2 regions of the Amedibacillus sp. YH-ame6 genome follow, and region 2 is predicted to be linked to the other one. Evidence: predicted binding sites of a transcription regulator. Region 2 holds the regulator's gene; the other holds the start of a gene.

Region 1 (15,579 bases), on a different contig from region 2:
ATTGTACACACCCATCTTCATAGGTATACAAAACTACTGCTCCAAGTATGTTTGCGAGCAACAATTCTGAAATACTATCCTCGTGCAATAAATCTTTAAACGTTAAGATCTCTTCGTTTTTATTTACCATATCAATATCATGATAGTCTGCGATTCCTTCTTTTTGTATCAAGGATTCAAAGTCATTTAATGGCATCGGCTTATAATAATAAAATCCTTGTGCATACGTACACCCAATTCCTAATAAAAAATCAACTTGTTGTCGGGTCTCAACACCTTCTGCAATAACCTTCAAATTCAACCATCTCGCCATATGAACAACCGACTCCAAGATATCTTTACTCTTCTTATCTTGATTATCGAGGAACCTCATATCCAATTTTAATACATCAACACTGATATCCTTTAACATATTAAGGGAAGAATAACCACTACCAAAATCATCCATTAATACGGTAAAACCATGCCGCATCAATCGATCTACAACAAAAATGATTTCCTCACTCCGTGCACTATAAGCGCTTTCCGTAATCTCTAACTCGATCCAAGATGGCTCTATTCCAAATTCATTCACAAGTTCTTGGAAAAAGCCTACCACATCCATCCCAATGATATCGATGCGCGATATATTTACAGATATAGGTAATAATTCATGCCCTTCCTGCATCCGTTTGGCGATCCATCGCACAGTTTCTCTCCAAACAAATTGGTCTAATTTCTTAATAAATCCATTTCTTTCAAATAGATTTATGAATACATTTGGCGCAATAAGACCCTTCACTGGATGATTCCATCGCACCAATGCTTCAGCACCTGTAATTTTACCAGTATACATATTACACTTTGGTTGAAAATAAATCTCAAATTCATGATGGTCTAATGATGATTCGACACCATTTAAAAGTTCTTGTTCTTCAACGAGATCATTGCGCATATTATCGTTGTAATATGCAACATGGTTACTATAATTCCCTTTGATGGATTTTGCTGCCATATCCGCACGATCACACATTCGATTCATCGCTATATCTTCATGTACTTCATAAATTCCAATAGCTGGTATAATATCCATATCAATTGGAGCTTCCTTACAAATACGTTGTATTTTATCTACTGCAATTTCGCCACCTTCTGATATCGGAAGCAAAAGCATAAAATTATCTGCCGTAATTCGTGAAATACAACAACACTCAAAAGGAAACATCGCAAGAAGTCTTTTCGCAACATAGGATAATAATGCATCCCCACTCTGCGTTCCAAAATAGTCATTAACCAATTTAAAATGTTCAATATCAAATGCTATTACTTGAAAAACTTCCTTTGGATTTTGCTCAATAAGCTCCTTTGCTCTAAGGAAAAAAGTATTTTTATTGTAAAGTCCAGTTAACAAATCAAAACTGCGATAATAATCTATTTTTTTCAATAGTTCTTGGTTTTCAATTTTTAATTGTTCCAATGTTTTTTCCATAGATTTCTCCATTCCATACATCGATATAAGCTCATATGTTATTCTATTCCTATATTATCACACACTTAACTTCTATCATCAACTTTTTTAGAAATTATCTTACCATCATATACCTTAATACAAGAATACAGCGTTAGCTCTTGTCCATTCTCAAGCATTTGTATCTATACGAACAAGCTCTATAAGTTGTTTGTTTCGATAAGTAATATCACGACGAGCTTCGAATTCAAGACTTTCCCAAAACCGATTCCCTTCCTCATTCTTCGAGAATACCAACATGGCCACTTTATGGATACCTTCTTGTTTTAAAGCAATCATAGCCGCATCTACAAGAGCCCTCCCAATCCCTTGTTTACGTTTCTTCACATCCACTGCAGTATGATGAATAAACCCTCTTCTACCATCATGCCCACTTAAAATCACACCAAGCAAACGTCCCTCTTCTCGTGCCACAAAACATGTGCTTGGGTTTCGTGTTAAATATTTGTTGATTCCCTCTTTGGAATCATCTTTATCATTTAAACCCATACCAGGCGTATTCCGCCATAACTCATATACTTCTTCATAGTCTTCCAATCTCATCACTTGTATTTTCATGTACATTTCCCTTTACTTATCAAATAGCTTTACACGACCGAATGTTTCAATGGTATCTTCTTTCACAACAACACCACCATCATCATATATCGCATATATTTTACACTGTTTCTCTTGTATCACTTTTTTCATATATTCATGTTGTACGTCTGTTTCTTCATAATGCACTTCAATGTCAAAGCCATCTACCATAAGTAAACCTTCTTCATAAGAAAAACTTGGATAATCAACATCTGGTGTTATATGGTACTCACGTAGTTGTATCATCGCTCCTGCACTATATCCTATCATTACGCCTTGATAACGAGCTAATGTTTCCTGTAAATCAAATTCATGGATACGCTTCATCATCAAATCTGGTGCACCACCTGTAAAAAATACAACACTACTATTTACAATCTTATTCTTCGCACTTTCATGACTATCTTCAAAATAATTCACCCACACGACCTGTTCCTCAGCTATCCCATAACGTTTCCAAACATCCGTATTCGCCTTATACCATACACCATTATCTTTAGCATATTGCGTATTCCAATCATCTATCGTAGTTGTATCATCCCAAAAACTAAAGGCAACGACGCATACCCTATCATTTCCATGAATATGTTTGTTAAGTGCACCAAAACACCAATCTTCATCCACACAGCTGGTATTCATCAATATATGTACACATGCTTTTCTATCCCATATGCCATCTTTGTATAGAAACGGCTGTACTTCTATAATACTGTCCATATTTAAGGGTCCATATATATGAGGATACAAAATACCTTCGCCATTATCTTCCCATTTTATAGGAGCTTGTACCAACTCCGTATCAATGCATAATAAAACCTTCTCTGTTTCATCTTTCATAAAGAAGGGTGCTACTTCATAAAAACTATTCCATGTTGAGCAATGAAGAAACCCTTCTTTTTTTATACATTGTTCCCCATAATAAGTTTTATCTTTTACTTCTTCATATTCACTTTTCAACATACAATGTAATATTTCCATATGCTTTCCTCCTTTTAAGAAAAGAGCCAGCATAGCTGACTCTTTCACATATTATTTAACTTCGCGTGTCCAACCAAAAGTATCTTCTACATCACCCCATTGTATACCAGTTAATGTATCATATAATTTTTGTGTTAACGTACCTGTTTTAAAATCATTGATAATGGTGATTTCTCCTTTGTAGTTCAATTCCCCAACTGGAGAGATTACAGCTGCAGTTCCTGTACCAAACGCTTCTTCTAAGGTACCATTTCTTCCTGCTTCCATCAAATCATCAATTGCTAAGTGACGCTCTTCAACTTCATAACCCCAAGAAGAGAGAATTTGTAGAATAGAATCACGTGTTACCCCTGGCAATACAGTTCCATCACATGGTGCAGTAATGATTTTACCATCGATTTTAAACATAACATTCATTGTACCAACTTCTTCTACATATTTACGTTCAACACCATCTAACCAAAGTACCTGTGTATAACCAAGCTTTTCTGCTTTCACTTGTGCGGCAATACTTGCGGCATAATTTCCACCACATTTCGTAAAACCTGTACCACCTTTTGTTGCACGAACGTATTCATCTTCAACATAAATTTTAATTGGATTAACACCTTCTGGATAATACGCTCCTACTGGTGATAATAAAATGATAAATTTATATGAATTGCTAGGATGCACCCCAACTGCAGCCTCACTCGCAAACATAAATGGTCGAATATACAAAGAAGTACCTTCAGCAGTAGGAATCCAATCTTGTTCATAAGCAACAATTTTTTCAACTGCTTCTACAAACATATCTTCTGGTAATTCTGCCATACATAAACGACGATTAGAATTGATCATACGACGTCCATTCATTTCAGGACGGAATAATAAGATACGTCCATCTTTTGTTCTATAAGCTTTCAATCCCTCAAAGGTTTCTTGTGCATAATGCAATACTAACGTTGCCGGGTCCATACAAATTGGCGCATATGGTTCAATCTTCGCATTGTGCCATCCCTTTTCTGTCGTCCAATCGATTGTGAACATATGATCTGTAAAGTATTTACCAAATCCTAAATTATTCTGATCTGGCTTTTCTTTCAATGTTTTAGCCTTGATGTATTCTATTTCCATAATAATCTCCCTTCTATATATTGTTTTAAGCCTACACCCAAATGCGTTATAAGTCAAGGTGTTTTCATAATTTTACATAGTTTCTTTCATAAAATGATACATATTTCATAAATATATATACAACCTACTATAGTGTCGTATTTAAGCTTTCTTCTTCATGTCTTCCAATTGTTTTTCAACAATCGTATACTGTGATTTATAGCCTTCTAATTTTTCCTTTTCTGCATTTACTTTAGCTTCTGGAGCCTTATTGGTAAAGTTAGGGTTCGCAAGCATTCCCTCTCCACGTTTAATTTCCCCTTGAAGTTTCAAAAGTTCTTTTGTAAGTTTTTCAATTTCTTCTTCAACGTTGATAATCGAAGCCAAAGGAACAGATAGTGTGCCATTTAAGATAGAACGAACCATCATTTCTTCTTCTCGATCTTCGCTTACCCAACTAGCATGACACATCTTTTGTAAGATGGCATTGATTTTTGTGTCGCTTGGCAATATATCTCCATGTTCATTTTTAATGATAACATCAATATCAAAGCTTGGTTTTAAGTTATAATCCGCTTTGATACTACGAACAGCTTCAATCATCGTAATCAACTGTTTGATAGAAGTCATTTCTTCATCACTCAAATCCACAGGAATGCTAGTTGGCCAGCAATCCAAATTAATGCTTTCCATCTCATGTGGAATTGCTTGATAAATCTCTTCACTTACAAATGGCATGAAAGGATGTAACATACGCAAGATTCCGCTTAACACACTAACCAATGTTGACTTACTTGCCATCTGTGTAACAACATCATCACTCATAAGACCAGCTTTACTTAATTCGATATACCAGCTACAGAAATCATCCCATACAAAACTGTATAATTCATTTCCAACAAGAGCATATTCATATTTATCCATGTTCGCACTAACACTTGCTAATACTTCATTGAAACGACGTAAGATCCATTTATCAATCATGGATACATTTGATAAATCAATATCTTTTACATCCATATCATTTCCACACTGCATAAGAACAAAACGAGATGCATTCCAAATTTTATTGATAAAGTTTGCACTTGATTCTACTTTCTCTTCAGAGAAACGTAAATCTTGTCCTGGTGTTGAGTTTGTTGTTAGGAAGAAACGTAATGCATCAACTCCATAATGTTCAATAACATCCATTGGATCTACACCATTCCCCAATGACTTACTCATTTTTCTACCTTGTGGATCACGAACAAGCCCATGTATTAAAACATCCTTGAATGGACGGTTCTTCATACAATAACGTGTCTGAAATGCCATACGTGCTACCCAGAAGAAAATGATATCATACCCAGTCACTAATACATCATTAGGAAAATAACGTTCTAAGTCAGGTGTTTTTTCTGGCCAACCTAAAGTAGAAAAAGGCCATAATGCACTAGAGAACCAAGTATCTAATACATCTTCATCTTGGATCCATTGATCCTTATCTTTTGGATCATCCAACCCTACATAGATTTCACCGCTCTCTTTATGATACCAAGCAGGAATACGATGCCCCCACCATAATTGACGTGAAATACACCAATCTTCAATATTCTCTAACCATTGTTGGAATGTCTTTTCAAAACGCTTAGGATAAAAATTGATACGTTGTTCTTCATCTTCTTGATGTTCTAATACATCTTGTGCCAATGGTTTCATCTTAACAAACCATTGTTTTGATAAATATGGTTCTACAATAACACCCGTTCTTTCAGAGTGCCCTACTTGATGCATATGTGTATCAATATGATCTACTACACCATCTTTTTCAAAGTCAGCGACCAATGCTTTACGACATGCGAAACGATCCATTCCTTCATATTTATGTGCCATTTCATTCATCGTACCATCTGGATGCATACAAATTGGCATTGGTAAATTATATTTCTTCGCTAAGGCAAAGTCATTTGGATCATGTGCTGGTGTACATTTCATGACAGCAGTACCAAAACTCATATCGATATAATCATCTGCCATGATAGGAAGTTCTTCTTGATTTGCTGGATTGATAACATGCATGCCAATGATATCTGTGTAACGTTCATCATCTGGATGTACAAAGATTGCCTGATCGGCAAACATCGTTTCAGGACGTGTTGTCGCAATTACCAATTCTTTTCCATTTTCTACAATTTTATATTTGAAGTAATACATCGCACCTTCGATTTCCTTGTGCAATACTTCGATATTGGATAACGCTGTCTTTGCCTGGGGATCCCAGTTAATAATACGTTCTCCTTGATAGATCAATCCATCGTTATATAAGTCCACAAACACTTTACGTACAGCGTTAGATAACCCATCATCCAACGTAAAACGCTCTCTAGTGTAATCTAAAGAAAGTCCCATCTTTGCCCACTGTGTACGAATGGTAGAAGCATATTCTTCTTTCCACTCCCAAGCACGTTCTAAGAATTTTTCACGTCCTATATCATAACGTGAAATACCTTCTCCCTTTAAACGCTCATCTACTTTTGCTTGTGTCGCAATACCTGCATGATCCATACCAGGAAGCCATAATGTATCACACCCTTGTAAACGTTTATAACGAGCTACAATATCTTGTAACGTTGTATCCCATGCATGTCCCAAATGAAGCTTTCCAGTTACATTTGGTGGAGGTATTACAATACAGAATGGATCTTTTGATGTATCCCCTGCTGTAAAATAGCCTTTCTCTAACCATGTCTTATAATGTTCTTGTTCTACTTGATTGTGATCATATTTTTGATTTAATTCTTTTCTCATCGTTATTCTCCTTTCAAATCATCTTTTAATATAGCCGCTAAGACCATATCATGATACTGTTTATCACTTAATTTCGCATACTGTCGAAGGATTCCTTCTTTTTGAAACCCACACGCCTTTAAGACATGTTCACTTCCCATATTGTCGACTTCATATTTCGCTTCTAATCGACGTACCCCTATATGCTCAAAGGCAACGTTTACTAGTTCCTTTAAGGCTTCTTTCATAATCCCCTTGTGCCAATACGCAGGATGCAGTGCATATCCAATTTCACCAATATCATCTTCTATCGTATGGACTCGTAAAGTCCCGATGACCTTTTCCTGTTCCTTCCATACCATAACCCATGCTTGTGGTATACACATCCTTTGATAAGGAAGATATCTTGTTTTGATTAGTTGTAATGTAACATCTACATCTTCGTGACATGGAAAGCTTAGATATTTTGTGACTTCTGGCGATTTATAAACTTCATACAAATCACAAGCATCCCCTTCTTCCACAGGACGAAGTAGAAGACGACTCGTTTCTACTACTGGCATATCTAAACGCATACGATCCCTCCTCAAACAAAAAAAGCATCCTACAAAGGACGCTTTACGTGGTACCACCTTATTTTACATATTATGTTATATGCCTCATTACCGTTAACGCCGGATCTGCGTATATTCCTACTTATGTTCAGAATATCAACTCCAAGACTACCTTCTACATATGTGCCTACTTTCTTTCACCAAACGAAAGCTCTCTTTGAAAACTACATATGTGTACTCCTTCTTTTCATAGTTTTTACTTTATCATTATAAACAAAAGAAGCACAAGTTTCAACAGGAACTTTTAAAAAGGCAATACAACCAAAGATTTTCCTACGACATCTTTGTTTCGATTAGCACTTCGCAAGTCCTCTTCACTTACATCATAACGCTTCGCGATACTTGCATAACTATCCTCGGGTTTTGCGACTACCATACGATAGGATGTATATGTTGTATCACTCTCTTCAAAGAGATCTTCAAATTCATCCACAACCATTCCGACTTCTTCTGGTTGCGTTACCATTTCTTCATCTTGTTCCTCTATAACAGGTTCTATAACTGGCAAAGGTACACTCTTACTTACTTCTTTATAATCTTCACTCGCCTCTTCTTTTAATCCTAAAATATTCATATTCACTGCTAGTGTTATACCATCTTCCACAACATCCGCATAATAATCTTTCACATGTAGAGCAAACGGTTCACTTGATAGTTTATAAGCAGGTGCTAACACATCCATATCCAATACTTCTTGAAATGTTTGTACATCCCCATCATCCAAACGCATGCTTCCACGAACAAACAATGGACCAGTTGCACGAACACTTCCATCTTCTTCTTTTTGATACATTAAGGCTGATTTCACTTCTAATTGATTCACTTCTTGTATTTTCTCTGCGAATAATAATTTCTTTTCAATCTTCATCGTTTTCATATGCAGGACCCTCCTATCAGTATGTATGTTGATATGGAAGAAATTATGCCATGGAATCGTACGCATATATCTACAGTTTCCAATAAAAATATGATAGAATAGATACAAGAAAAGAGGTAATCCTATGATTTTAATTGAAAGAACTAGTGTAATGAATTTTGAAAACGCAATCCGTGGCGCTCGTAACCCAATGAATAGCTGGCATCGCATGGATTCAACGTATGATGATAAAGGGAATTTCGTAATGGGACCAAATGACTTAGATTTGGCACAACGTTTAGCAAAAGCAGGAAGTGACCACCGTAAGTTTATTCGTCAAATTTTTGTATCGGTAGATTTCACTGCCCCTTTATATTGGTGGAAAGAATATGATACATACAAAGTGGCTACAGTCGCAAACTCAACATCAACGATGCATAAAATTGCCAGTAAGCCATTTGATATCAATGATTTCTCTCATGACCATATGAATGAAAAAGCATTAGATTCCCTAAAGGCAACCATTCAAGTACTAGAAGAATTACGTTTGGAATACTTAGAAACCAAAGATAAAACAATTTGGTATTCTATGATTCAATTATTGCCAAACAATTATCATCAACTTCGTACATGTTCTTTAAACTATGAAACATTAATGAACATTTACTATGCAAGAAGAGCTCATAAGTTAGATGAATGGCATGATGTATGTGCATGGATTGAATCTTTACCATATGCAAAAGAATTGATTCTTGCAGTGGAACATAAATAACAATATACAAAAAACGTCCTCTCCTAAGATTGGACGTTTTCTTATCCGCAAATATTCTTCTATAAAGATTGTTTATTTTTTGCGGCCCCATAATAATAATATACAGGAATAATATATGCACATATTTCTTTGATAACATTCTGAAGGTTGAAATCAGAATAAAAACTATTTGAGATAGCTACAAAAATAAGTACAAGACCAAAGAACATACATACTTTATAAGCTTTAGGTTTATTTGCTAATACAATTCCTGTAATACCCGCAACAATACAAAGACCAGCTTGTAACCAAGCAAGTGCCAATTGTACAAATGTAAATCCATCTGGATTTGAACCAAAGATTTGTATAGATGACCCCTTATTTAAACTTGTAATATAAACTAATAAAGCTACCAAAATGATTCCTAATACAAGTTCAAGTACCCCAGTGATTTTTAAATAATTCTTTCCTTTTGCTTCCATTTTCATTTCTCCTTTTTCTTAGCATATCATAATTTTTGTAATCTTTGCTTTTTTTGAAAAAATATTTTAAAAAGATAAACTATCGTTTTCTTATAGATATTCAAATGAAACAAACGATTAGCTGAACAAAAAAAACGTATCTTTCGATACGCTTAGGATTCAAAGATAGGAATTAAATAATCCCATACAGCTTCCATTCCTTCTTTTTTCTCTGCTGAGAAAGGAAAGAGTGGTTCATCGTAAGATAGTTTTAAAGTATCTTTGATGATTGCTAATTGATGTTTTAGTTTTGTTGATGGTACTTTATCTGTCTTTGTCGCAACTACAGCAATTGGGATTTCATAATAACGAGCAAATTCTAACATTGTCTTATCATCATCTGTTGGTTTATGTCTAGCATCGACTAACATGACCAATCCTTTTTTTTGTGTTCGACCAGAGAAATAATCCTCCATCATTTGACCAAATTTAATCAGTTGATTTTTTGATATGTTGGCATACCCATACCCTGGGACATCCACAAACATATATTTATCATCTAAATTAAAGAAGTTTAATAAACGTGTTTTACCTGGAGTGTTTCCTACATAGGCAAGCTTCTTACGTGTGCACATAGCATTGATAAAGCTACTTTTCCCTACATTGGAACGTCCTGCTAGAACGATTTCAGGTAAATCAGTTTCTGGCCAGAACTTCTTTTCTGGCGCAGAAACCACTAATTCAGCTTTCTGAAAGGTTATCATTTATTTTACCAAAGCCGCATCCAGCACTTGAGAAATACGGTCGACTGGAATGAACTTAACACTTTCTTTTACTGCAGCTGGGATATCATCTAAATCTTTCACATTTGCTTTTGGAATAACGATGGTCGAAATACCACAACGATGTGCTGCCATAGATTTTTCTCTTAAACCACCAATTGGAAGTACGTGTCCTCGTAATGTTACTTCACCTGTCATTGCTAAATCCGCTTTTACAGGAACATTACTTAAAGAGGAAATCAAGGCAGTCGTAAGAGTTACACCCGCACTTGGTCCATCTTTTGGAACCGCACCTTCTGGTACGTGAATATGAACATCACTCTTTTCAAAAATATCAGAGCTAATTTTATATTTATTCGCATTTGCTCGAACATAATCATACGCAATAGATGCGGATTCTTTCATCACATCACCCAATTGACCAGTGATCACCAATTTCCCCTTACCTTCAAAATGATTAACCTCAATCTGTAGAATATCTCCACCAAAAGAAGTATAGGCAAGTCCAGTAACTGTTCCAACTTGATCTTTTGTTTCACGTTTTCCATAATCCACTTTTTCATTACCAAGCCATTCTTTGATTAATTTCTTAGTTACTTTGATGGAACGTTTTTTATCTTTCAAGATTGCTAGAACACTCTTACGACAAATTGTCGCAATTACACGTTCTAACTGACGTACACCACTCTCTCTTGTATAATAACGTACAAGATAAGTAATCATATCATCTTCCAATTTCATTTGTGATGGTTTTAAACCATTCTCAATCAATTGTTTACTTACAAGATGACGTTTCGCTATTTCAATCTTTTCTAGTTCTGTATAAGAAGATAACTCAATAATTTCTAAACGATCACGCAATGCATTTGGAATGTTTTCCAAGTAATTTGCTGTCGCAATAAAAAGTACTTTACTTAAATCGTAGTTTTCTTCAATATAGTGATCAGAGAAGAAAGAGTTTTGTTCAGGGTCTAACACTTCTAGCATAGCACTTGCTGGATCCCCTTTATAATCACTTGCCATCTTATCGATTTCATCGATTAAGAAGACAGGATTGATAGTACCAGCTTTTTTCATTGCTTGAATGAATCGTCCTGGCATACTTCCTAGATAAGTTCTACGATGTCCTCGTATTTCAGATTCATCTTTTACTCCACCTAAAGATATTTTCACAAATTCACGTTGCAATGCTCTTGCCACAGATTTTGCAAGAGATGTCTTACCAACTCCTGGAGGACCAACAAGACAAATAATTGGCGCTTTTAAAGAATTCGTCATTTGCTTTACAGCTAAATACTCTAAAATACGTTCTTTTACTTTTTCTAATCCATAATGATCTGCGTCAAGTGTATCACTTGCCTTTGTTAAATCATCATTGTCTTTGGATTCTTGCCACCAAGGCAAATCCATTAACCAATCGATATACGTTTTGATAACACCAGTTTCACCACTTGCTGCTGGTAACATTTCATAACGTGATAATTCATCACGAACTTTTTCTTTGATATTTTCTGGATAAGGATTTTCTTCAAGACGTTTGCGAATTGCTTCTACGTCTTGATCACCATCTGGTACATCTCCTAATTCTTCTTTAATCGCTCGCATTTTCTCACGTAAGTAATACTCTTTTTGACTTTCTTCAATACGCGTTTTTACTTTATCGTTAATCTTATTTTCGATTTCAGATAATTCTTTTTCACTTTCAATTTCTTGAAGGATTAAGAATAAACGATCATTAACACCTAATGTTTCAAGTAATTCTTGGCGTTTTTCTAATGTAAAAGGAAACAACTGAGATATCTGATCTGCAAGTTGTGGCGCAGATACCCCTTTTGCTAATTCATTGATCATTTCTTTTGGAATTGCTTGAGAAACAGCTTCAATTTCTTCAAATTGCTTAGCAATTTTACGAACTAATGCAATTTCCTCCATACCATCCTGTGCAATATTTTTACGAACTACAAAGGATGTACTCATCATCGTATCATCATTGGTAACCGTTTGAATTTCAACTCTTTGAATTCCTCTAAACTTTACACGTAAATAACCTTCCATACGACGTACATGCTTAATTTGGCATAAAGTACCAAATGCATATAAATCATTTATATTCGGTTCTTCTAGTGCAAGATCTTTTTGCGCAACCAAAACAACTTGGCTTTGCTCATTCTCTTGTGCTTCTTCGATAGCACGAATCGATTTATCTCTTCCTACATCAATAATGACTTCCTGATCTGGAAATACAATAACACCACGTGTACATACCAATGGAAGTGTAGGGATCAACTCTTGTTCACTCATCTTCATTACTCCTTTCTAAGTTACAGTGTCTATCATAGCTTACACTGCATATCACAAACTCATAACTTATTATATTACTTTCAAATAGATTGTCACATAGAACATATGGAGAATCCACTCATATGCTTAGAAAATAGATGCGCACTAGCACTCTTCCTCTATGTCTGCTAATAGTATATGATATTCTATTAGCACTGTCAACTATTTAGTGCTAATTTCACATGTTTCCACACTTTTAAAACAGCATCAGAAACAGGAAAGAAAAAAGACGCGTAAGGCGTCTTTCAAGATTACTTACCAGCTGATTCTTTGATCAAATCTAATGCTTTACGAATACGTAAATCATAAGAAATAGCATCACCAGAAATAAGTTCTTTTACTTTTTCTAATGGCATGTTGTAAGTGTTCGCAACAGTTTCTAATTCTTTTTCAATATCAACTTCACTTACTTCAATTTTTTCTTCAGCAGCGATTGCCTCTAATACAAGACGTACTTTTACTTTTCCAAAAGCGTCTTTCTTCATTTCTTCACGGATACCTTCTACAGTGTTTCCAGTGATTTGTAAGAATTGTTCCATTCCAAATCCTTGTGATTGTAAACGTTGTTCGAAATCACGAACTAAGTTATCTGTTTCATCCTCGATCATAACATCAGGAATTTCAACTTCACTAGCTTCTGTAACAGCAGTTAAAATATCATTTTCAAACTTCTGCGTAGCTTCACGTTCTTTTGATTCTTCTAAGTTTTTCTTAGCATATTCTTTATATGCATCGACTGTTTCAACACCTTCAATTTTCGCCTGTTTGATCAATTCATCATTGATTTCAGGTAATACTTTAGATTTGATTTCTTTTACAGTTACTTTGAACACAACTGGTTGACCAGCAAGTTCTGCAGCTTGGTATTCTTCTGGGAAAGTTACGTTAAGATCTTTTGTATCTCCACTCTTCATACCAAGTACTTGTTCTTCAAAACCAGGAATGAAGGAACCACTTCCGATTACCAATGGATAGTCTTCACCTTTTCCGCCTTCGAAAGGTACTTCATCTTTGAATCCTTCAAAATCGATAACAGCAGTATCTCCGTTTTCAACTTTACCTTCTTCTTTTACTACTAAATCCGCAAAGCGTTCAGCTAAACGTTCAACATCTGCAGTTACATCCGCATCATCAACTTTAACTTCGTCTTTCTTAATATCTAAACCTTTGAATTTTCCAAGTTTAACTTCTGGTTTTACCGCAACGATAAATTTGAAAGTAACTTTGTCTTCATCGATACTTTCTACATCCAAAGAAGGACGAGAAACTACCCATAAGTCATGTTCTTTAATAGCTGCAGATAATGCTTCTCCCGCTACTTCATCGATTGCTTCCATTAATACACTCTGTGTACTAATTTGTTTTTTTACTAATGCAGCTGGTGCTTGACCTGGACGGAATCCTGGCAAGTTCACTTTTTTCGCCATTTTGTTGTAAGTTTTCTTTTGTGCTGCTTTCCAAGCTTCACCTTCGACACTTGTTGTTAATTCTCCTGTTGATTTTTCTTTTAATTCCCATGTTGAACTCATTGTCCATACCTCCTACTATATTTACGACAACTCATTTACTTCTTTATAAGATATCATACGTACTTAATAATAATTCATAACCCTCATATTGTGCAAGTTCTTTTTCTTCACTGAATGCTTTCCATGCATCAAATTCTTCATGAGCAAAGAATACGTAACGAGCAATCGCACAGGCTAGAGCCTCTTTTTCATCTTCATCAATATTGAAAGGTAAACGCATATAAGCTTCCTTTACAAGCGTTTCTACACACATAATGGTGAAGGTTGGATTGTCGTTTTCAAACCATTCGCGTAAGATATTGATCGCAGCACTAACTCCTTCTGCCTCCATTGGCATTTCAATGGCACAAGGAGAGAATGTTACATCCATACCTTCTACTTTACTCGTGAATTCATCCGTAATGTTTTGTTCCATCATTGCTTCAATCAGCATTGCTCGAACCAACACATTCACATCTCCAGACAAATAGTTTTGAATTGCTTCAAAATGATTACGAATATTACTTTTCTTTAACTGCTCAATCGCTAGAAACTGTTCTTCAAGTGATCCAGCGAGCATCGCATCGACATCTTCTTCCTCATAAACCTTACTTTGATTGAGTTTTAATTCACTACGACATGCATTGTAAGCTTCGATGAGTTTTGCCTCCATATTTCTTGGAATATAGGGCATAGAAAGTTCTTCTTCCAAAATCTTATAAGCACTTTGAAAGTCTTCTTCTTTCATATGATCTTCTACTTTTTTTAGTATATCTTCATAATAGGTGTCCATGTATTCTCCTTTAGCGACTAAACAATAGATAATATACCATAAATCCCATATTTTATCAATGAAATTATATTTCGATAGTGTAAATCTTATTCGGAAATGATAATGTCTCAATGTATCAATATTGAAAATGTCCAGTTTCCATCTTTCCTCCTAAAAAAAACCCATCATACGAAGGGATTTCTAACATTTGAACTCGCTCTTATTTAAGTTGCTCTTCGAATGGCAACAAGTATTTGAGATACATCTATCTCCACTTACATTCTACTATTAGATGTGTGTTGTGACAATTATGACCACTTCAAAAGGACAATATATTTTGTAAGTATAATTATATGAACGATTAGCTACACTTATACATAAAATGAAGAATGCAAATATATTTCATCTAAACAAAATTATTGATATATTAAACAAATATAAATTTTATAAAACTGCACTATGATTTACTCTTTAAATTCAATTTTTTTATCGAATACATAAGTTGATTTATGTCCATTTTTAATACTTTCCTCTGTATGACCATCATCGTATCCTATTTCTTCTAAAACT
Region 2 (15,579 bases):
TGCAAGTATAGGAAATAAGAAGATTTCAAAACTACTTCCATAACGATCAATTTCTCCTGATGCATTAAAATGCATTGGAATTTTATCTGGTAAAAGGAAGAATGCAATTCCTGTTATTACCAGCATCGAAATACATAAAACAATGGTAGCCTTTTTCATAGCCTTAATCTCCTTTTAGTGCAGTGATCCAAACAAGGATCTCATCGATGACACTTGTGTTTAATTCATAGTAAATATATTTTCCAACTTTTTCATCACAGATCAAATCAGCATTCTTCAAGACAGATAGGTGATGCGATATCGTCGCATTGGTACTTGAAAAATGAGAGACAATATCTCCGGCAGAAAGTTTGCCATGTTTTAAGAGTGTGATGATTTCTCGACGTGTTGGATCGCCTAACGCTTTAAACGTATCTTGAAACCCCATGACATCATCCTTTCCGACATTTAGATAATCATCTAAATATAATATACCCCTGTGGATACCCTATGTCAATAGATATTGTGTGAATAATATCATGGAAAAAATAGAGCGTTTGTGGTACTATAAATGCACACCAAGGAGGATCTTATGGAAAAGAAAAAAAGAAAGAAGTTATTCTATAATATACTACTTGTAATAGCTGGGGGTGTATTCCTATATTCGGCATTTAATCTTGGGGTAATCTTTTATCAATATTACCAACAAGATAGTGAAAATGAACGAATGGAAGAAGTCGCAAAAGTACCAAAGAACCCAGAAAAGGAAAAATTTAGCGTGGATTGGGAAAATCTACAAAAGATAAATCCCGATATTATAGGATGGATTTTAATACCTGATACCAATATTTCTTATGCGATGGTACAGGGAAGTGATAATGATTATTATCTAACGCATACTGCAGAGAAAACGTCATTATATTCAGGGGCTATATTTATGGATGCGGGTGCGAATAAAGAGTTTAGCGATCGTAATACGATTATATATGGACATAATGTATTGCATGGGACGATGTTTGCTCAATTGGAGAAATTCAAAGAAAAAGAGTTCTTTGATGCGCATCCTTATGTGTATATCTTTACACCTACCAAGAATTATCGAAGTGAAGTCTTAAGTATGTATACAACAAAAGATTCTTCTAGTACGTATACAACCCAATTTGTAAGTGATGAAGACTTTTTATCCTATATCAATACGATAAAAGGACAAAGTGATCATGCGAGTGCGTTTGTTGCACAAGCAGGTGATAACATCATTACCTTAAGTACCTGTAGTTATGAAGATAGTGGGAAGTTAAGTGATTTACGTTATGTATTACAAGCAAAGCTAGTTGAGTGGAGTGGAGATTATATCGTAGATAAAAAATAGGAGAGAAGACAATGAAATCAAATTATCAATCAAGGATTATTGGGTTTTTATTTGTAGTAGGTGGAGTTTTGTTTTTGGGAGACCAGTTGGGGTATTGGGAGTTTTCTGTTTTCTTCCCTGGTTGGTGGACGGTATTCCTTATTCTTCCTGCTATTTTTAGTATGGTAGAGTCTGGTGTGCAAATGGGGAATGGCGTGTTATTGTTGGTGGGGTGTGGCTTGTTGATACAAGCCAATGGATGGCTAGGAATCCGTCTTAGTTTTGGAATGATTGTAGCCCTAATTTTTATCTTGTTGGGTGTTCGTATGGTATTTGGAAGACATGGACATCGAGAAAGAAGCAATCACAGTAAACATATGGAAACTAAGAATGTAAGAAACATACATTCGAATGTAATTTGTGGAAGTCGTAGTTTTCGTGCAGCGGGTGTGATCAATTCCTTAGATGTACAATGTATGATGGGGACATCATGGATTGATTTAAGTGAAGCGGATGTTCGCAATATGGAGTTTGTAAATTTGAACTGTGTGATGGGAACCATTGATTTGATTGTTCCTAGCGATATGAATTATGTGGTAAAGAAAGACAATGTACTGGGTTCATGTGAGATTCAAGATGAACCAATAGGAAGATACGATTTATATGTAGATATATCGTGTGTATTAGGACAGGTCAATTTGCGTAAGAAAAAAGTAGAAAATGTAAAAGAAGGGGAATTCAAAGAGAAGCGTTGATCGCTTCTTTTTTTGTTCTTGTGAATAGATGTTACACATACAATACAGTGAGGTGAGTTGCTTGTTTACAAAGAAATGCAGAATGCTGAGCATTCTTATTTGTTTGCTGGTGATCCTTGGCATAATCATGGTTGGAAGCAGTTCACGTGTATGGGCAGCCGCAAAATTTGATGATAGTAGATATTTTATGAGTAGACAAGCAATCTTTGCGTTGATTGGTTTGTTTGTGATGTTTGTGGCGAGTAAGGTATCCCTCTTAAAGATACGGAAACATTGTAAGTTGATTTTTATTCTATGTGTGGTTGCGTTGATTCTGGTGTTGATTCCAGGGTTGGGTGTTGCACGAAATGGGAGTCGTAGTTGGTTTGGATTTGGTTCTTTTTTAGTACAACCTTCCGAGTTTTTTAAGATTGCGATTATTTTGTATGTTTCGGATTATCTTGCAAAACGATATCGTGTGAAAAGTTTTCGAAAAGATTTGTTATTTCCAGCATTTTTGGTAATGATAGGGTTTGGTCTTATTTTGTTACAGCCTGATTTTGGTAGTGGGCTTGTAATGGTGTGTTCGATTGTGGTCATTGTGTTGGCGGCGGATTCTCCGATTTCTTATTTTGTACGAGTGGGAATGTTGGGACTAGCTGGTCTTGGGGGATTGATTATTTCAGCGCCATATCGATTGGCTCGTATTACATCTTTTATCAATCCATGGGAAGATCCTTTGGGATCTGGATTTCAAATCATTCAATCCTTATTCGCAATATCACCAGGGGGGATATTAGGAGTAGGCTTTGATCAAAGTATGCAGAAGCATTTTTATTTACCAGAACCACAAACAGATTTTATTTTTGCGATCTTTGCGGAAGAATTTGGATTTATTGGATGTGTGTTATTGATTGCTTTATTTCTTATGGTCATTTATCAAGGTGTAAAGATTGCCAAACGTTGTGTGGATCCTTATCTTTGTTATGTAGCGATTGGATTGACCTCCTTATTTGCGATACAAGTGATGATCAATTTAGGGGTTGTAGTGGGTCTATTTCCTGTGACTGGAATCACCTTGCCATTTATTTCCTATGGAGGAAGTTCCTTGATTGTTATGATGGGTTCTATGGGTTTGTTGATGAGTATCGCCAACGAGAGTTGAAAAAGCCCTAAAAATTATTCTCTAAATAAAGAGAACATGGTATAATAAACACTAAGGAGTGATTTCATGAAAATGCTGATCGTCACTGGAGGAACTGGTGGTCATATCTACCCAGCTATCGCTTTAGCGGATGCTGCAAAACAGAGATATAAAAATATTGATATCCTGTTTGTAGGAAATGATGATCGAATGGAAGCGAGTGAAATCCCAGCACATGGCTATGCATTCAAAGGTTTGCATGCATGTGGATTGACTGGAAATGTATTTCATAAAGCGAAGGCGATTTTATTGATGATGAATGCATATCGTAAAACACTGCCTATAGTAAAAGAATTTCAACCAGATATTGTGATTGGGTTTGGTGGTTATGTTAGTGCGCCAGTAATGTTAGCGGCACATGCAAAACACATACCTACAATGATTCACGAACAAAATTCCATTGTTGGTGTTTCTAATAAAATGGTCGCAGACAAAATGGATGCGATTGTGATTTGTTATGAAAAATGCTTTGAAGAATTTGGAAGAGAAAAAACTAGATTATTAGGAAATCCAAGAGCTGGTAATGCGGTACAAAGCGTATTTGATAAAGAATATTATGAATCGTTAGGGTTGTCGTTAGACAAACCATTGATTTTAGTTGTTATGGGTTCTTTAGGATCCACTTCTATCAATGCGATTATGAAAGATGTTTTACCACAGGTAAGTGATCAATATCTAATCTTATTTGTAACGGGAAAACAAAATTTACAAGATATAAAAAAAGAAGTAACAGCAAAGCATGTAATTGTTGTGGATTATGTAAAGCAGTTGGATATTATGGCACATGTGGATTTGATTATTTGTCGTGCTGGAGCAACCACTGCAGCAGAGATTACGGCACTAGGTACGCCTAGTATTTTAATTCCTAGTCCTTATGTAGCACATAACCATCAGTTTTATAATGCTTCTGTATTGGTAGATAAAAAAGCTGCATTTATGATTGAAGAAAAAGATTTAAATGCGGAAACATTAAAGAAAAAGATTGACATGATTATGTCGAATGAACAATTGCGTAGTGAAATGAAACAACATGCACTAGAACTTGGAAAACCAAATGCATGCCAAGATATATTAGATTGGTGCGACGAAATGAAAAAGGTGAAATGAATTGATGAATATTGAGAAAAGACTACAACCATATGCGGATGTTGAATGTGATGTGCCGTTAAGTTCACGAACAACCTTTCGTATTGGTGGAAAATGTAAATATTTTATATATCCAAAAAATGAATTAAATTTACTTCGTATTTTGGATATCCTTGAAGAAGAAAATATCCCATGCCGTGTATTTGGTAAGGGTAGTAATATTTTATGTAGTGATGACGATTATGAAGGGGCGATTTTGTGCTTAGATCGTTATTTTACAGATTTCACATTTGAAGAGAGTGGGGAATGTGTGGTGCAAGCAGGAGCTAGCATCATTTTATTGGCTCATGAGGCAATGAAGCAATCGTTTAGTGGATTGGAATTCGCAAGTGGAATTCCTGGTACTATTGGTGGCGCTGTATTTATGAATGCCGGGGCATATAAGAGTGATATGTCTAAAATATTAAAAGAAGTATATGTGGTACAAGATAAAAATATCGTGACTATGGATGTGAAGGAACTTGCCTATAGTTATCGTCACTCTATTTTTCAATCCAATCGTGATTGGATTATTATTGGGTGTCGTATACAATTGCAGCAAGGAGATCAAAAAGAAATTCGTGACTTGATGGATTCTAGAAGAAAACGTCGTATGGAGTCACAGCCTTTGGATAAACCATGTGCTGGAAGTATGTTTCGTAATCCAGAAAAGTATCAGGCATGGGAGTTGATTGAGAAGATTGGATATCGTGGGAAACGTATTGGTGGAGCCATGGTTTCTGATAAACACGCAAACTTTGTGGTGAATGAAGATCACGCACGAGCAAGTGATGTGAAGGAACTTGTAGAACATATACAGCAGGAAGTAAGAGAGAGTTTCGATGTAGAATTGATTACGGAAGTTGAGCAATTTAATTGGAAGAAATAGAAGATATTCTATACGATGATGTCGAAGCCAAATATCTTGCCCTGCAAAACAAGAAGAAGAATCGAAAAAAGAAAAGAAGAAAAATTAAAGTGTTTACCGTGTTGATACTATTTGTATTTGGGTTTTTATACTTTAGCAGCGATTTATCAAAAGTAAAGTCATTGGATGTAAGTGGAAATGTATTCTATACAAAAGAGACGGTATTGAAGAAAGCACAGCTTTCTTATAATACCCGATACATAGTAATACCAAAGTTTTATATCGAATGGAAACTAGAACAAGATGAACTCATTGAAGATGTTCGTGTAAAGAAGAATTTAAATGGTGTCATTTCTATTCAAGTGAAAGAAAAGACAATTGTTGGATATTATATAGAAGATAGTAAAAACTATATTTTGATGAACGATGGTTCTAAGAAAGAAATAGAACAAGAATATTTGTCATCCATCGTAAACTTTCCTTTGATTGATGGATTTGATAATGCACAACGAAAGAAATTAGCCAAAGCATTTGGGGCTAAGAATGAAGTAAAGCCAGAAATATTACGTATGATTTCAGAAATCGTACCATATGCGACAAGTTATGATGCACATATGGCAAAGATTGTCATGCAAGATGGAAACGTAATTTATACATCGTATGAATCCATTCCACTTTTAAATAGTTATCTAGAAACCATTGTAAAGTTGAATAAAGATCATGCATGTTTATGGCCTGATATTAATACGGGAAGTATTCAATCTTCGGATTGTACCATAAAAGAATAATCACAGTATTGGATTTCCTTTTGTAATTTGGTATAATTAAAAAGATATAAGGAGGAATTTTATGTCAATCTCTAAAAGTACACAGTATGGTAATATAAATATTTCAATGGATGCGATTGCTTCTTTGGCAGGTGGAGTCGTAACAGAATGCTATGGTGTTGTTGGAATGGCATCTCAGAAATTCGTGAAAGATGGTATTGCGGAATTATTAAAGAAAGAGAACTATACAAAAGGTATCGTTGTACGTCAGGAAGAAGACGGCTTAGAACTTGATTTGTATGTGATTGTTTCACACGGTATCAAAATCAGCGAAGTTGTTCATGAAGTACAAGAACGAGTAAAATATATGTTAGAAAAATCTTTAGAACTGGAATTCAACAAAGTCAATGTGTTTGTCCAGGATGTGAAAGTCATTAAGTAGGTGTAATTGAAAATGGATATGATTAGTGGAAAACTGTTTAAGGATATGTTAGCAAGTGGTGCCAACAACTTGTCAAATAAGTTCAGTGAAATTGACGCATTGAATGTCTTCCCAGTACCAGATGGTGATACGGGGACAAACATGTCTTTAACCTTTAGTGCAGGTGTAAAAGATGCACTTGCATGTCATAGTGATGATGTGTGTGAAATTGCTAAGGTTCTTTCGAAAGGACTTTTAATGGGAGCTAGAGGAAACTCTGGGGTTATTACATCTCAGATTTTTAGAGGTCTTTATCAAGGCGTAGATGGTATGAAGGAAGTCAATGGCTTCCAGTTAGCCAATGCTTTGGTAAGTGGATCACGTGTTGCCTATAAGGCAGTTATGCGTCCTGTAGAAGGTACCATTCTTACCGTAGTTCGTGAAGCAGCAGATTATACATATGCGTTTGCGAGCGGGAAAGAAGACGTCACTTGTTTAGAAGTTATGGAAAAGATGGTATTAGAATCTAAAGAAAGTTTAGAGCGTACACCAGATCTTCTACCAGTTCTAAAAGAAGTAGGCGTTGTAGATAGTGGTGGAGCTGGATTATTAACTATTTTTGAAGGTTTCCTTTCAGCTATGAAAGGGACTGTGATTGAAAAAGAAGATGCTAGCGAACATAAAGAAGTTGCTGGTGCTGCGATGGAGAGTGAAGAATTTGGATATTGTACAGAATTCATCATTCGTTTATCAAGCAGTGGTATGCAACACTTTAAAGAAGAAGCATTAAAGAATTCATTGGCACGTATTGGTAATTCTATCGTATGTGTTCAAGATGATGATATCGTAAAAGTGCATGTTCATACATTAACACCTGGAGAAGCATTGAATCTAGGACAACGTTATGGTGAATTTGTGAAGTTAAAGATTGAAAACATGCAGGAACAACATGAGAATATCATGATGAATGCAAGTGTAGAAGCTGCACCAAAAGAAGAAAAACCAAAACAGAAGTACGCCATCATTACGGTTGCGGCTGGAGATGGTTTACGTGATATGTTCACAGAGTTACGTGCTGATTATGTAATCAGTGGTGGTCAAACAATGAACCCATCTACAGAGGATTTTGTAGAAGCCATTAACGAAGTGAATGCAGAAAACATTTTCATTCTTCCAAACAACTCTAATATTATCTTAGCGGCGCAACAAGCAGCTACGGTATGTGAAGATATGAACGTACATGTAATTCCGAGTAGAAGTATTCCACAAGGATTATGCGCATGTATCAACTTTAATCCAGATGTTGACTTTGATATGAATCTTTCAGAAATGAACGATGCCTTATCTCTTGTGAAGACTGGACAAATTACGTATGCAATCAAAGATACAACATTCGAAGGCATGGAGATTAAAGCTGGAGATTATATGGGTATCAAAGAAAAAGATATTGTAATTTCGATTACAGACAAAATGGAAGCGACAAAACAATTGATTGATCAAATGGTCGATGAAGAAAGTGAAATCGTAACCTTAATCTATGGTGAAGATGTAAATGAAGAGGAAGCGAATGCCATTTCTTCCTACATCGAAGATAAGTTCGATGTAGAAGTAGAAATGAACAATGGTATGCAACCAGTATATTCCTTCATCATTGGAGTAGAGTAAAACGTAAAAAGTGCCTAACGGCGCTTTTTTATATGATTGAATTTTTATTTTCATGTATGATATGATACTAGAAACAAATATATTGGAGAAATTATATGAACGTAGATTGTAAAAAATATCCTACATTTGATATACATAAGGACACGCATTTATTTATAGAACCACATCCAAAATTAAGCGATTGTATAGCACATTATACGTATATGCAAGATCAATGTTTTGAACAAAATGCCAGTTTAACACTGGTTCCAGATGCAGCAGGTTGTTTGGTCTTACAAGATAGTGGGAATGGTCTTGAGTGTATGTTTTGGGGACCTACTACAAGAAGTGTAAAGGTACATGCAAATCCTAATCTTCATTTTCGCTTCTTTGTGGAATTTCACCCAACAGGTGCCTATGCATTGTTTCATCATGATTTGAACGCGTATATAAATATATTAGCGGATTTGAAGGAAGTGGATGAGACAGTGGAAACAAAGATGATAGAGGCATATCATACATCTTCGTACTTGCATACCTTTGTACAACGAGTGGATGAGATCTTTTTAGAACTATTACATAAGAATGAAGAAGAAGATAAAAAGCTAAAAGCTTTTGTATTACAGCCAAGTAAAATTGAGGGAATGGGGTATAGCAAGCGCCATGTTCAACGTTTATACCAAAAACAACTTGGGTGTAGTCGAAAGGACTATCAACGCGTAGAACGTATCAATCAAGCAGTAAAACAACTTCAAGAAACAAGTGACAGTGTAGCAGTGGTTGCTCAAGCATGTGGGTATTATGATGAATCGCATTTTATTCGTGATTTTAGTAGTGTGTTGGGTGTATCTCCAAAACAATACAAAGAAACTATGTCCGTTTTTTACAATGAAGAACGCAAGTTCTAAAGTATACTATACTTACTAAAGGAGGTACTTATGAAATATCAAGGAATATGTATGGCATCAAGAGATTTAGAGAAAACAAAAGCATTTTATAAGAATTTGTTAGGCGCAAGAGTGATTCAAGATTTTGGTGAGAATATTACGTTAACTGGTGGGTATTCTTTTCAAATCTTACATAGTTGGATGAATTTTCTAGGAAAAGAAGAAAATGAAGTTGTGTTCGGTGGAAATACACAAGAACTTTATTTTGAACATGATGATTTAGAAGAAATCATGGATAAGATAAAACAGTATCAAGTAGAATGTATCCATGAGATACAAGAACACTCTTGGGGACAAAGAGGAATCCGTTTCTATGATCCAGATAAACACATCATCGAAGTAAGTGAAAGTATGTCTTGTATGGTAAAACGAATGAAACAACAAGGAATGAATGAACAAGAAATTCATCAAAAGACGGGATTATCCGTGGCCATGGTAAAACGATTTTTAAGTAAATAGTAAAAAAAGCTAGATTTCATAGCTTTTTTTTAGATATGACACAGGTTGTCATATCTGGTGTGCTATACTTTCTAAAAAGAGGAGGAAGTTCATGACAACAGCAACTATAGAATTTGAGATAGAGAAAAGTGTAGAGGAAGTATGGAACGTAATAACGGATTTACAGCAGTATGAATGGCGAAGTGATATTCTTCAAATTAAAATTCTTGATGATAAAACCTTCATAGAAGTATCCAAAGATGATATTGAAACGACATTTACCATTACCTCTTTTGAAGTGGGTAAGCGATATGCCTTCGATATTGATAATAAAAATATGAAAGGGCATTGGATAGGTTTGTTTGAGAAAACAAATAAGGGAACCAAAGTAATCTTTGAAGAACAAGTAGAAGTAAAACATCCGATTATGAACTTGTTTTTGAAGAAATTTCTTACCAAACAACAAACAACATATGTAGATGATTTGAGAAATGTATGGAAATAGGATACCAAGCGTATTCTATTTTTTTAAAATAAACAGTATATAACAGTTGACAACAGTTATATACTGTTATATACTGTTTATAGAACAGGAGGAGATTATGAAAATAATTATCAGTAATGCATCCATGGTACCAATCTATGAACAAATCATGGATCAAATAAAGAGTGCCATTGTAAAAGGGGATACATCCTTTGAAGAAGCGCTCCCATCTGTTCGCTCACTGGCAAAAGATCTTAAAATCAGTGCATTGACAGTAAAGAAAGCCTATGACAATCTTGAACGTGAAGGTTTCATCGTTACCATACATGGGAAAGGTAGCTTTATTGCGAATACAAATGCAGATTTATTGTTAGAGGAGCAGAAAAAAGAAGTAGAAGCTGATTTGGAAAAGGCCGTCCAAAAGGCGAAACAATGTGGAATGAGTCTTCAAGAGATTCAAGATTTAATTACACTTATTATGGAGGGATAACTTATGATGCTGGAAATGAAAGATGTTAGAAAACAATACGATCGATTTTTGTTAGATTGTACTTTACGAATAGAAGAGGGGCGCGTTGTAGGCCTTGTTGGTCAAAATGGAGCAGGTAAGACAACTACATTTAAAGCAATGCTTAATCTTATTGATATTGATGCAGGTACCATTTCCTTATTTGGTAAAACACATGATCAATTAAGTGTAGAAGATAAGATGAAGATAGGCGTTGTGTTAAGTGATGCAGGATTTTCAGAATATCTGAATGTAAAAGGTGTTCTATCCATTGTACGTAACTTATATAAGAATTTCGATGAAGCTGAATTTTTGAAGAAGTGTGCAACTTTTCAAATACCGATGGATAAAAAAATAAAAGATTTCTCAACAGGGATGAAGGCAAAATTGAAATTGATTGTGGCGATGAGTCATGATGCGAAAGTATTGATTTTAGATGAACCTACAGCTGGTTTGGATGTCATTGCACGTGATGAATTATTAGATATGTTACGAGGGTATATGGAAGATGAAACACATTCCATCTTGATCAGTTCTCATATTTCATCTGATTTAGAAAGCTTATGTGATGACTTCTATATGATCCATAATGGAAAGATTGTACTACACGAAGATACAGACGTACTCTTAAGTGACTATGGAATTTTAAAAGTAAGCGAAAAGCAATTTCAAACATTAGAAAAACAATATATTCTAAAAGTAAAAGAAGAATCATTTGGATATCGTTGTTTAACGAAAGAAAAACAGTTCTTTATGGATAATTACCCAGATATCGTTGTGGAAAAAGGAACGATGGATGAAATGATTTTAATGATGGTGAAAGGAGACTCTATATGAAAGGTTTACTCATAAAAGATTTTCAAGTATTACGTACCAATCGACAATTGTTAATCGTTGTACTCGCAATGTTTGTATTCTTTGGTTTAACCCAAGATGGTGCTAATGTCTTTATGGTGAGTTATGTGACCGTGGTATCAGGCATGTTGGTTATGAGTACCATTTCTTATGATGAACTCGATCATGGCTACTCCTTCTTATTTACACTTCCTATTACACGTTCTTTATATGTACGTGAGAAATACTTGTTTGGATGTATCTTGTCATTCAGTGGATGGTTATTATCTTCTCTTGTATCCACTGGATTATATATGGCACGCTCTTCTGTTATCAATTGGTCCCAATGGGGATTTACGCTAGGTGCTTTTATCTTCATCATCTTCATTCTATTAAGCGTGATGTTGCCAGTACAACTAAAGTTTGGTGGAGAAAAAGGAAGAATTGCCCTGATTGGTATGATTGCGGGAGCATTTGCGGTAGGTGCACTTGTGATAACGGCAGCAAAATACTTCAACATTGATTTTACTTCTTTGTATCAAATGGTAGAATCCATGGGTTCGCTAGGTATTGTGGCGGTAGTGGTTGTGGTAACATTGGCAATCGTGGCAGTATCTTATCGCATTTCTTTAAACATAATGAACAAAAAACAATTCTAAGACATATACGATACCTCATAAAGTATGCTATAATAGCACTACTTGTGAGGTATTTTTATGGAACATGAACAATTAGAAGAAGTTAGCTTAAACTGGAGAAAAGAAGTACAAGAAATCTATGCTTCCTTTGTTGCATCAAAACAGATTTTATCCGATGCAAAGAAAGAACAATTGCATACATTGTTGAAAAATCGTGAAGCTGAAGTAAGTATTGATGAGTATGTAAATATCATGTATATGGAAGGCAAAACATACGAGAGTGAAGGCAATCGCAATGCAGCAAGATATTGTGCTATGCGTATTTTATGGATGAAAGAATGTTACGAAAAGCCAAAGAAGAAAAGACCTAGGTTTTTAGACATGCATCCTTATACCTTCCGTGATGAAGTATTAGCGTTTGTTCGTGAATATACAGATTTTCTAACAGAAACATACGCAACCATCAATCGCAAATTACTTATTATCAGTGGACTTCTATTAGTTGTAGTGATTGTGATATTATTCTTTGTGTTGCAGGTGAATATTCTTCTTGCAATCGTCGAGGGAATCGGACTATGTGCATTGAATTTCTGGTTACAGAAAAGAAAGCTTCCAGAGATGTTTCAAAAGAATCAAACCAATGTGATTGAAAAATATATCGATGCGGATCTTTTAGAATTTGATCGCTCATATCGAGTGTTTTAATTTATTTTAGATATGTGATACAATGTAATTGTTATCATAATTCTACGTAGGGTGTTGAAAATTTTATTATATAATATTTAGTTAAAGGAGATCGTATGGAAACTTTGAGTAAAACTTTTAAATATAAATATGAAATTGCTCTCATAACATTACATATTTTTATCACTTCATATTGTGTCTTTAGTAACCAAATGCAAGTTCAATATACGATGGCGTTTATCATGGTATTTGTCCTCTTTTTCCTAATACATAAGAACTATGTAAATGCAAAACTATACGCTATTGGTATCATTTGTTTACTTCTAGGTTTTGTTTGTCTTCTTTGTCTTTTAAATAACAAAGCTTATGTGGAGGTAATCAACGCATATTGTACACATTTGTTTTTACTTTATACAAGCATTTATATAAGGAATAGAATGTCTAAATTTTAAATAACAGATGTCAGGAATATGTTCATAATAGAAGAATAGATAAGCTATACGGTAATGTTTGGAAGTTCATTATACTAGCAAATAAAGGATTCATTCTTATACAAAATAGGAATGGGTCCTTTCTACATTATGGAAAATGATGTTAATTTGATGTTTTTAGCACTAAAGTGTTGACAGTGCTAAAAAACTGTCATATACTATTAGCAGACATAGAGGATGAGTGCTAGAAAGGAGTGAATGGAATGTTAACAAACCGTCAGACATTGATTTTTAAAGCCATCGTTGATGAGTTCACGAGAACGGCAGAACCCGTTGGTTCCAAGTCCTTGATGGATATGTTAGATTTTGTTTGCTCAAGTGCTACGATTCGTAATGAAATGGCAGCGTTAGAAGAGCTAGGGTTGCTAGAAAAGACCCATACATCAAGTGGTCGTATCCCAAGTAGCAAGGGATATCGCTTCTATGTTGAACATCTAATGGAGAAGCAACTAGATGATACCGTTAAGAATTCTTTAACGCAAATCTTCAGTGAGCGTCATTACTCCATAGAGGAAATCGTCAAGAAGAGTTGTGATATACTTTCTCAGATGACATCCTTAACATCCATTGTATTAGGTCCTGAAAGCCGTACCCAAACCTTACAGCATATTCAATTATTCCCTTTGAGCGAAAGAAGTGCTGTAGCAGTCTTTATCACAGACCATGGGCATACGGAGAACAAGACATTTAACTTTAATACAGATGTTGGTGTAGAGGACATCAAAACTTGTTGTAACTTATTGAACGATAAGTTAGCAGGAACCCCAATCAATGAAATTGTAGTGCGTATGAATGAGATTGAGCCATTGCTTGCATCTCATGTAGCTCGTCATGAGGTGTTATTTGAAGCCTTTGTGAACGCATTTATGCGATTTGCGACAAACAATGTGTATTGTAGCGGTCAATCCAACATGCTCTATCAACCGGAATTTGCGGATATAGAGAAGTTAAAGGAATTGATGAAAATGCTAGAAGATAGTTCTTTGTTTCGTCAGATTGCGAACCATGAAGGAAATATGGCAATTGAAATTGGTGGAGAACATGAACTTATTCAAGTCAACAATGTGGCGGTCATTTCTTCGAAGTTCAAAATCAATGATGATGAACAAGGGGAGCTAATGATTGTTGGACCTACTCGCATGCAATATAATCGTGTGGTTGCGTTGATGGAGTATATGAGTAAAGTAATTGAAGATATGTATAGGAATGAACGATAGGAGGTCAACATGCAGGACGAAAAAGATGTAGTAGAAAAAGAAACATGTGATTGTGAATGCAATGAAGAAGTTGTTAATGAAGAAAACAAAGAAGTAGAACAGGCAGAGGCTTCCAAAGAAAGCAAGGAAGATAAAAAATCTAGTAAGTTTGGTAAGAAAAAGAAAATTGAAGAATTAGAAGAAGAAATTATAAAATTAAAAGAAGAAATCGCCGCTAGTAAGAATGCTTATTTCAAAGCATATGCAGATGCGGAAAACTTGAAGAAACGTTTACAAAGCGAAGCAGACAATGTTCGTAAATATCGTATTCAAGGATTTGCTTCTGAAGTATTACCAATTATTGATAACCTAGAGCGTGCGCTTAGTGTAAAGAGCGAAGATGAAGCATTAAAAAACTATGTAAAAGGGTTTGAAATGATTTATCAGCAGTTGATCACCGTACTAGATAAAGAAGGCGTTAAAGAAATTGAAGCGTTGAATCAACCATTTGATCCAAACATCCATCAAGCATTGATGCAAGAAACTATAGAAGGTGTGGAATCAGGAATTGTTGTGGAAGTGCTTCAAAAAGGATATATGTTAAAAGATCGCGTATTACGCGCTACACTTGTAAAAGTAAGTGAATAAAATAGGAGGAAATGAACATGAGTAAAATTATTGGTATTGACTTAGGTACAACAAACAGTTGTGTGTCTGTAATGGATGGTGGAGAATGTAAAGTAATTACAAATCCAGAAGGAAATCGTACAACTCCATCTGTTGTGGCTTACAAAAACGGTGAAAGAATCGTTGGTGACGCTGCAAAACGTCAGGTAGTAACAAACAAAAACACAGTAAGTTCTATCAAACGTTTAATTGGTACAAATGACAAAGTAGAAATGGAAGGGAAACAATACACTCCTCAAGAAATTTCTGCAATGATTCTTCAATATTTAAAAGGTTATGCAGAAGATTATTTAGGTGAAAAAGTTGAAAAAGCAGTTATTACAGTACCTGCATACTTCAACGATGCACAGCGTCAAGCTACAAAAGATGCTGGTAAAATCGCTGGATTAGAAGTAGAACGTATCATCAATGAACCAACAGCTGCAGCACTTGCTTATGGTATTGATAAAACAGATAAAGAACAAAAAGTTCTTGTATATGACTTAGGTGGAGGAACATTTGACGTTTCTATCCTTGAGTTGGCAGATGGTACATTTGAAGTATTATCTACAAACGGAGATACAAAACTTGGTGGAGATGACT

Evidence for each region. The regulator HrcA, encoded in region 2, represses chaperone genes, less so after heat shock. The targets are predictions, from matches to a motif close to TTTTAGCACTNNNNNNNNNNNAGTGCTAAAA.
Region 1: a site for HrcA is predicted at 12,877-12,907, ahead of lon (endopeptidase La). Genes of this name have one in related genera too.

The regions. Positions count from the first base shown of each region.
Region 1 covers NZ_JBSPEZ010000008.1:73,357-88,935, forward strand. The annotation lists gene ACWG0P_RS07530 (EAL domain-containing protein) at 1-1,468, opposite strand, end outside; gene ACWG0P_RS07535 (GNAT family N-acetyltransferase) at 1,619-2,065, opposite strand; gene ACWG0P_RS07540 (DUF952 domain-containing protein) at 2,078-3,064, opposite strand; gene ACWG0P_RS07545 (branched-chain amino acid aminotransferase) at 3,116-4,180, opposite strand; gene ACWG0P_RS07550 (valine--tRNA ligase) at 4,322-6,946, opposite strand; gene ACWG0P_RS07555 (GNAT family N-acetyltransferase) at 6,949-7,500, opposite strand; T-box leader at 7,532-7,739, opposite strand; gene ACWG0P_RS07560 (LysM peptidoglycan-binding domain-containing protein) at 7,784-8,416, opposite strand; gene ACWG0P_RS07565 (hypothetical protein) at 8,541-9,167, shown strand; gene ACWG0P_RS07570 (hypothetical protein) at 9,227-9,628, opposite strand; gene yihA (ribosome biogenesis GTP-binding protein YihA/YsxC) at 9,781-10,371, opposite strand; gene lon (endopeptidase La) at 10,372-12,690, opposite strand; gene tig (trigger factor) at 12,981-14,258, opposite strand; gene ACWG0P_RS07590 (DUF3196 family protein) at 14,302-15,090, opposite strand; gene ACWG0P_RS07595 (hypothetical protein) at 15,474-15,579, opposite strand, start outside.
Region 2 covers NZ_JBSPEZ010000014.1:60,207-75,785, forward strand. The annotation lists gene ACWG0P_RS10180 (SdpI family protein) at 1-159, opposite strand, end outside; gene ACWG0P_RS10185 (autorepressor SdpR family transcription factor) at 164-427, opposite strand; gene srtB (class B sortase) at 572-1,348, shown strand; gene ACWG0P_RS10195 (LiaF transmembrane domain-containing protein) at 1,360-2,082, shown strand; gene ftsW (putative lipid II flippase FtsW) at 2,144-3,226, shown strand; gene murG (undecaprenyldiphospho-muramoylpentapeptide beta-N-acetylglucosaminyltransferase) at 3,293-4,372, shown strand; gene murB (UDP-N-acetylmuramate dehydrogenase) at 4,377-5,279, shown strand; gene ACWG0P_RS10215 (cell division protein FtsQ/DivIB) at 5,267-6,046, shown strand; gene ACWG0P_RS10220 (Asp23/Gls24 family envelope stress response protein) at 6,108-6,467, shown strand; gene ACWG0P_RS10225 (DAK2 domain-containing protein) at 6,480-8,111, shown strand; gene ACWG0P_RS10230 (helix-turn-helix domain-containing protein) at 8,207-8,998, shown strand; gene ACWG0P_RS10235 (VOC family protein) at 9,029-9,496, shown strand; gene ACWG0P_RS10240 (SRPBCC family protein) at 9,588-9,980, shown strand; gene ACWG0P_RS10245 (GntR family transcriptional regulator) at 10,078-10,449, shown strand; gene ACWG0P_RS10250 (ATP-binding cassette domain-containing protein) at 10,453-11,304, shown strand; gene ACWG0P_RS10255 (ABC-2 transporter permease) at 11,301-11,960, shown strand; gene ACWG0P_RS10260 (hypothetical protein) at 12,018-12,644, shown strand; gene hrcA (heat-inducible transcriptional repressor HrcA) at 13,318-14,331, shown strand; gene grpE (nucleotide exchange factor GrpE) at 14,341-14,958, shown strand; gene dnaK (molecular chaperone DnaK) at 14,976-15,579, shown strand, end outside.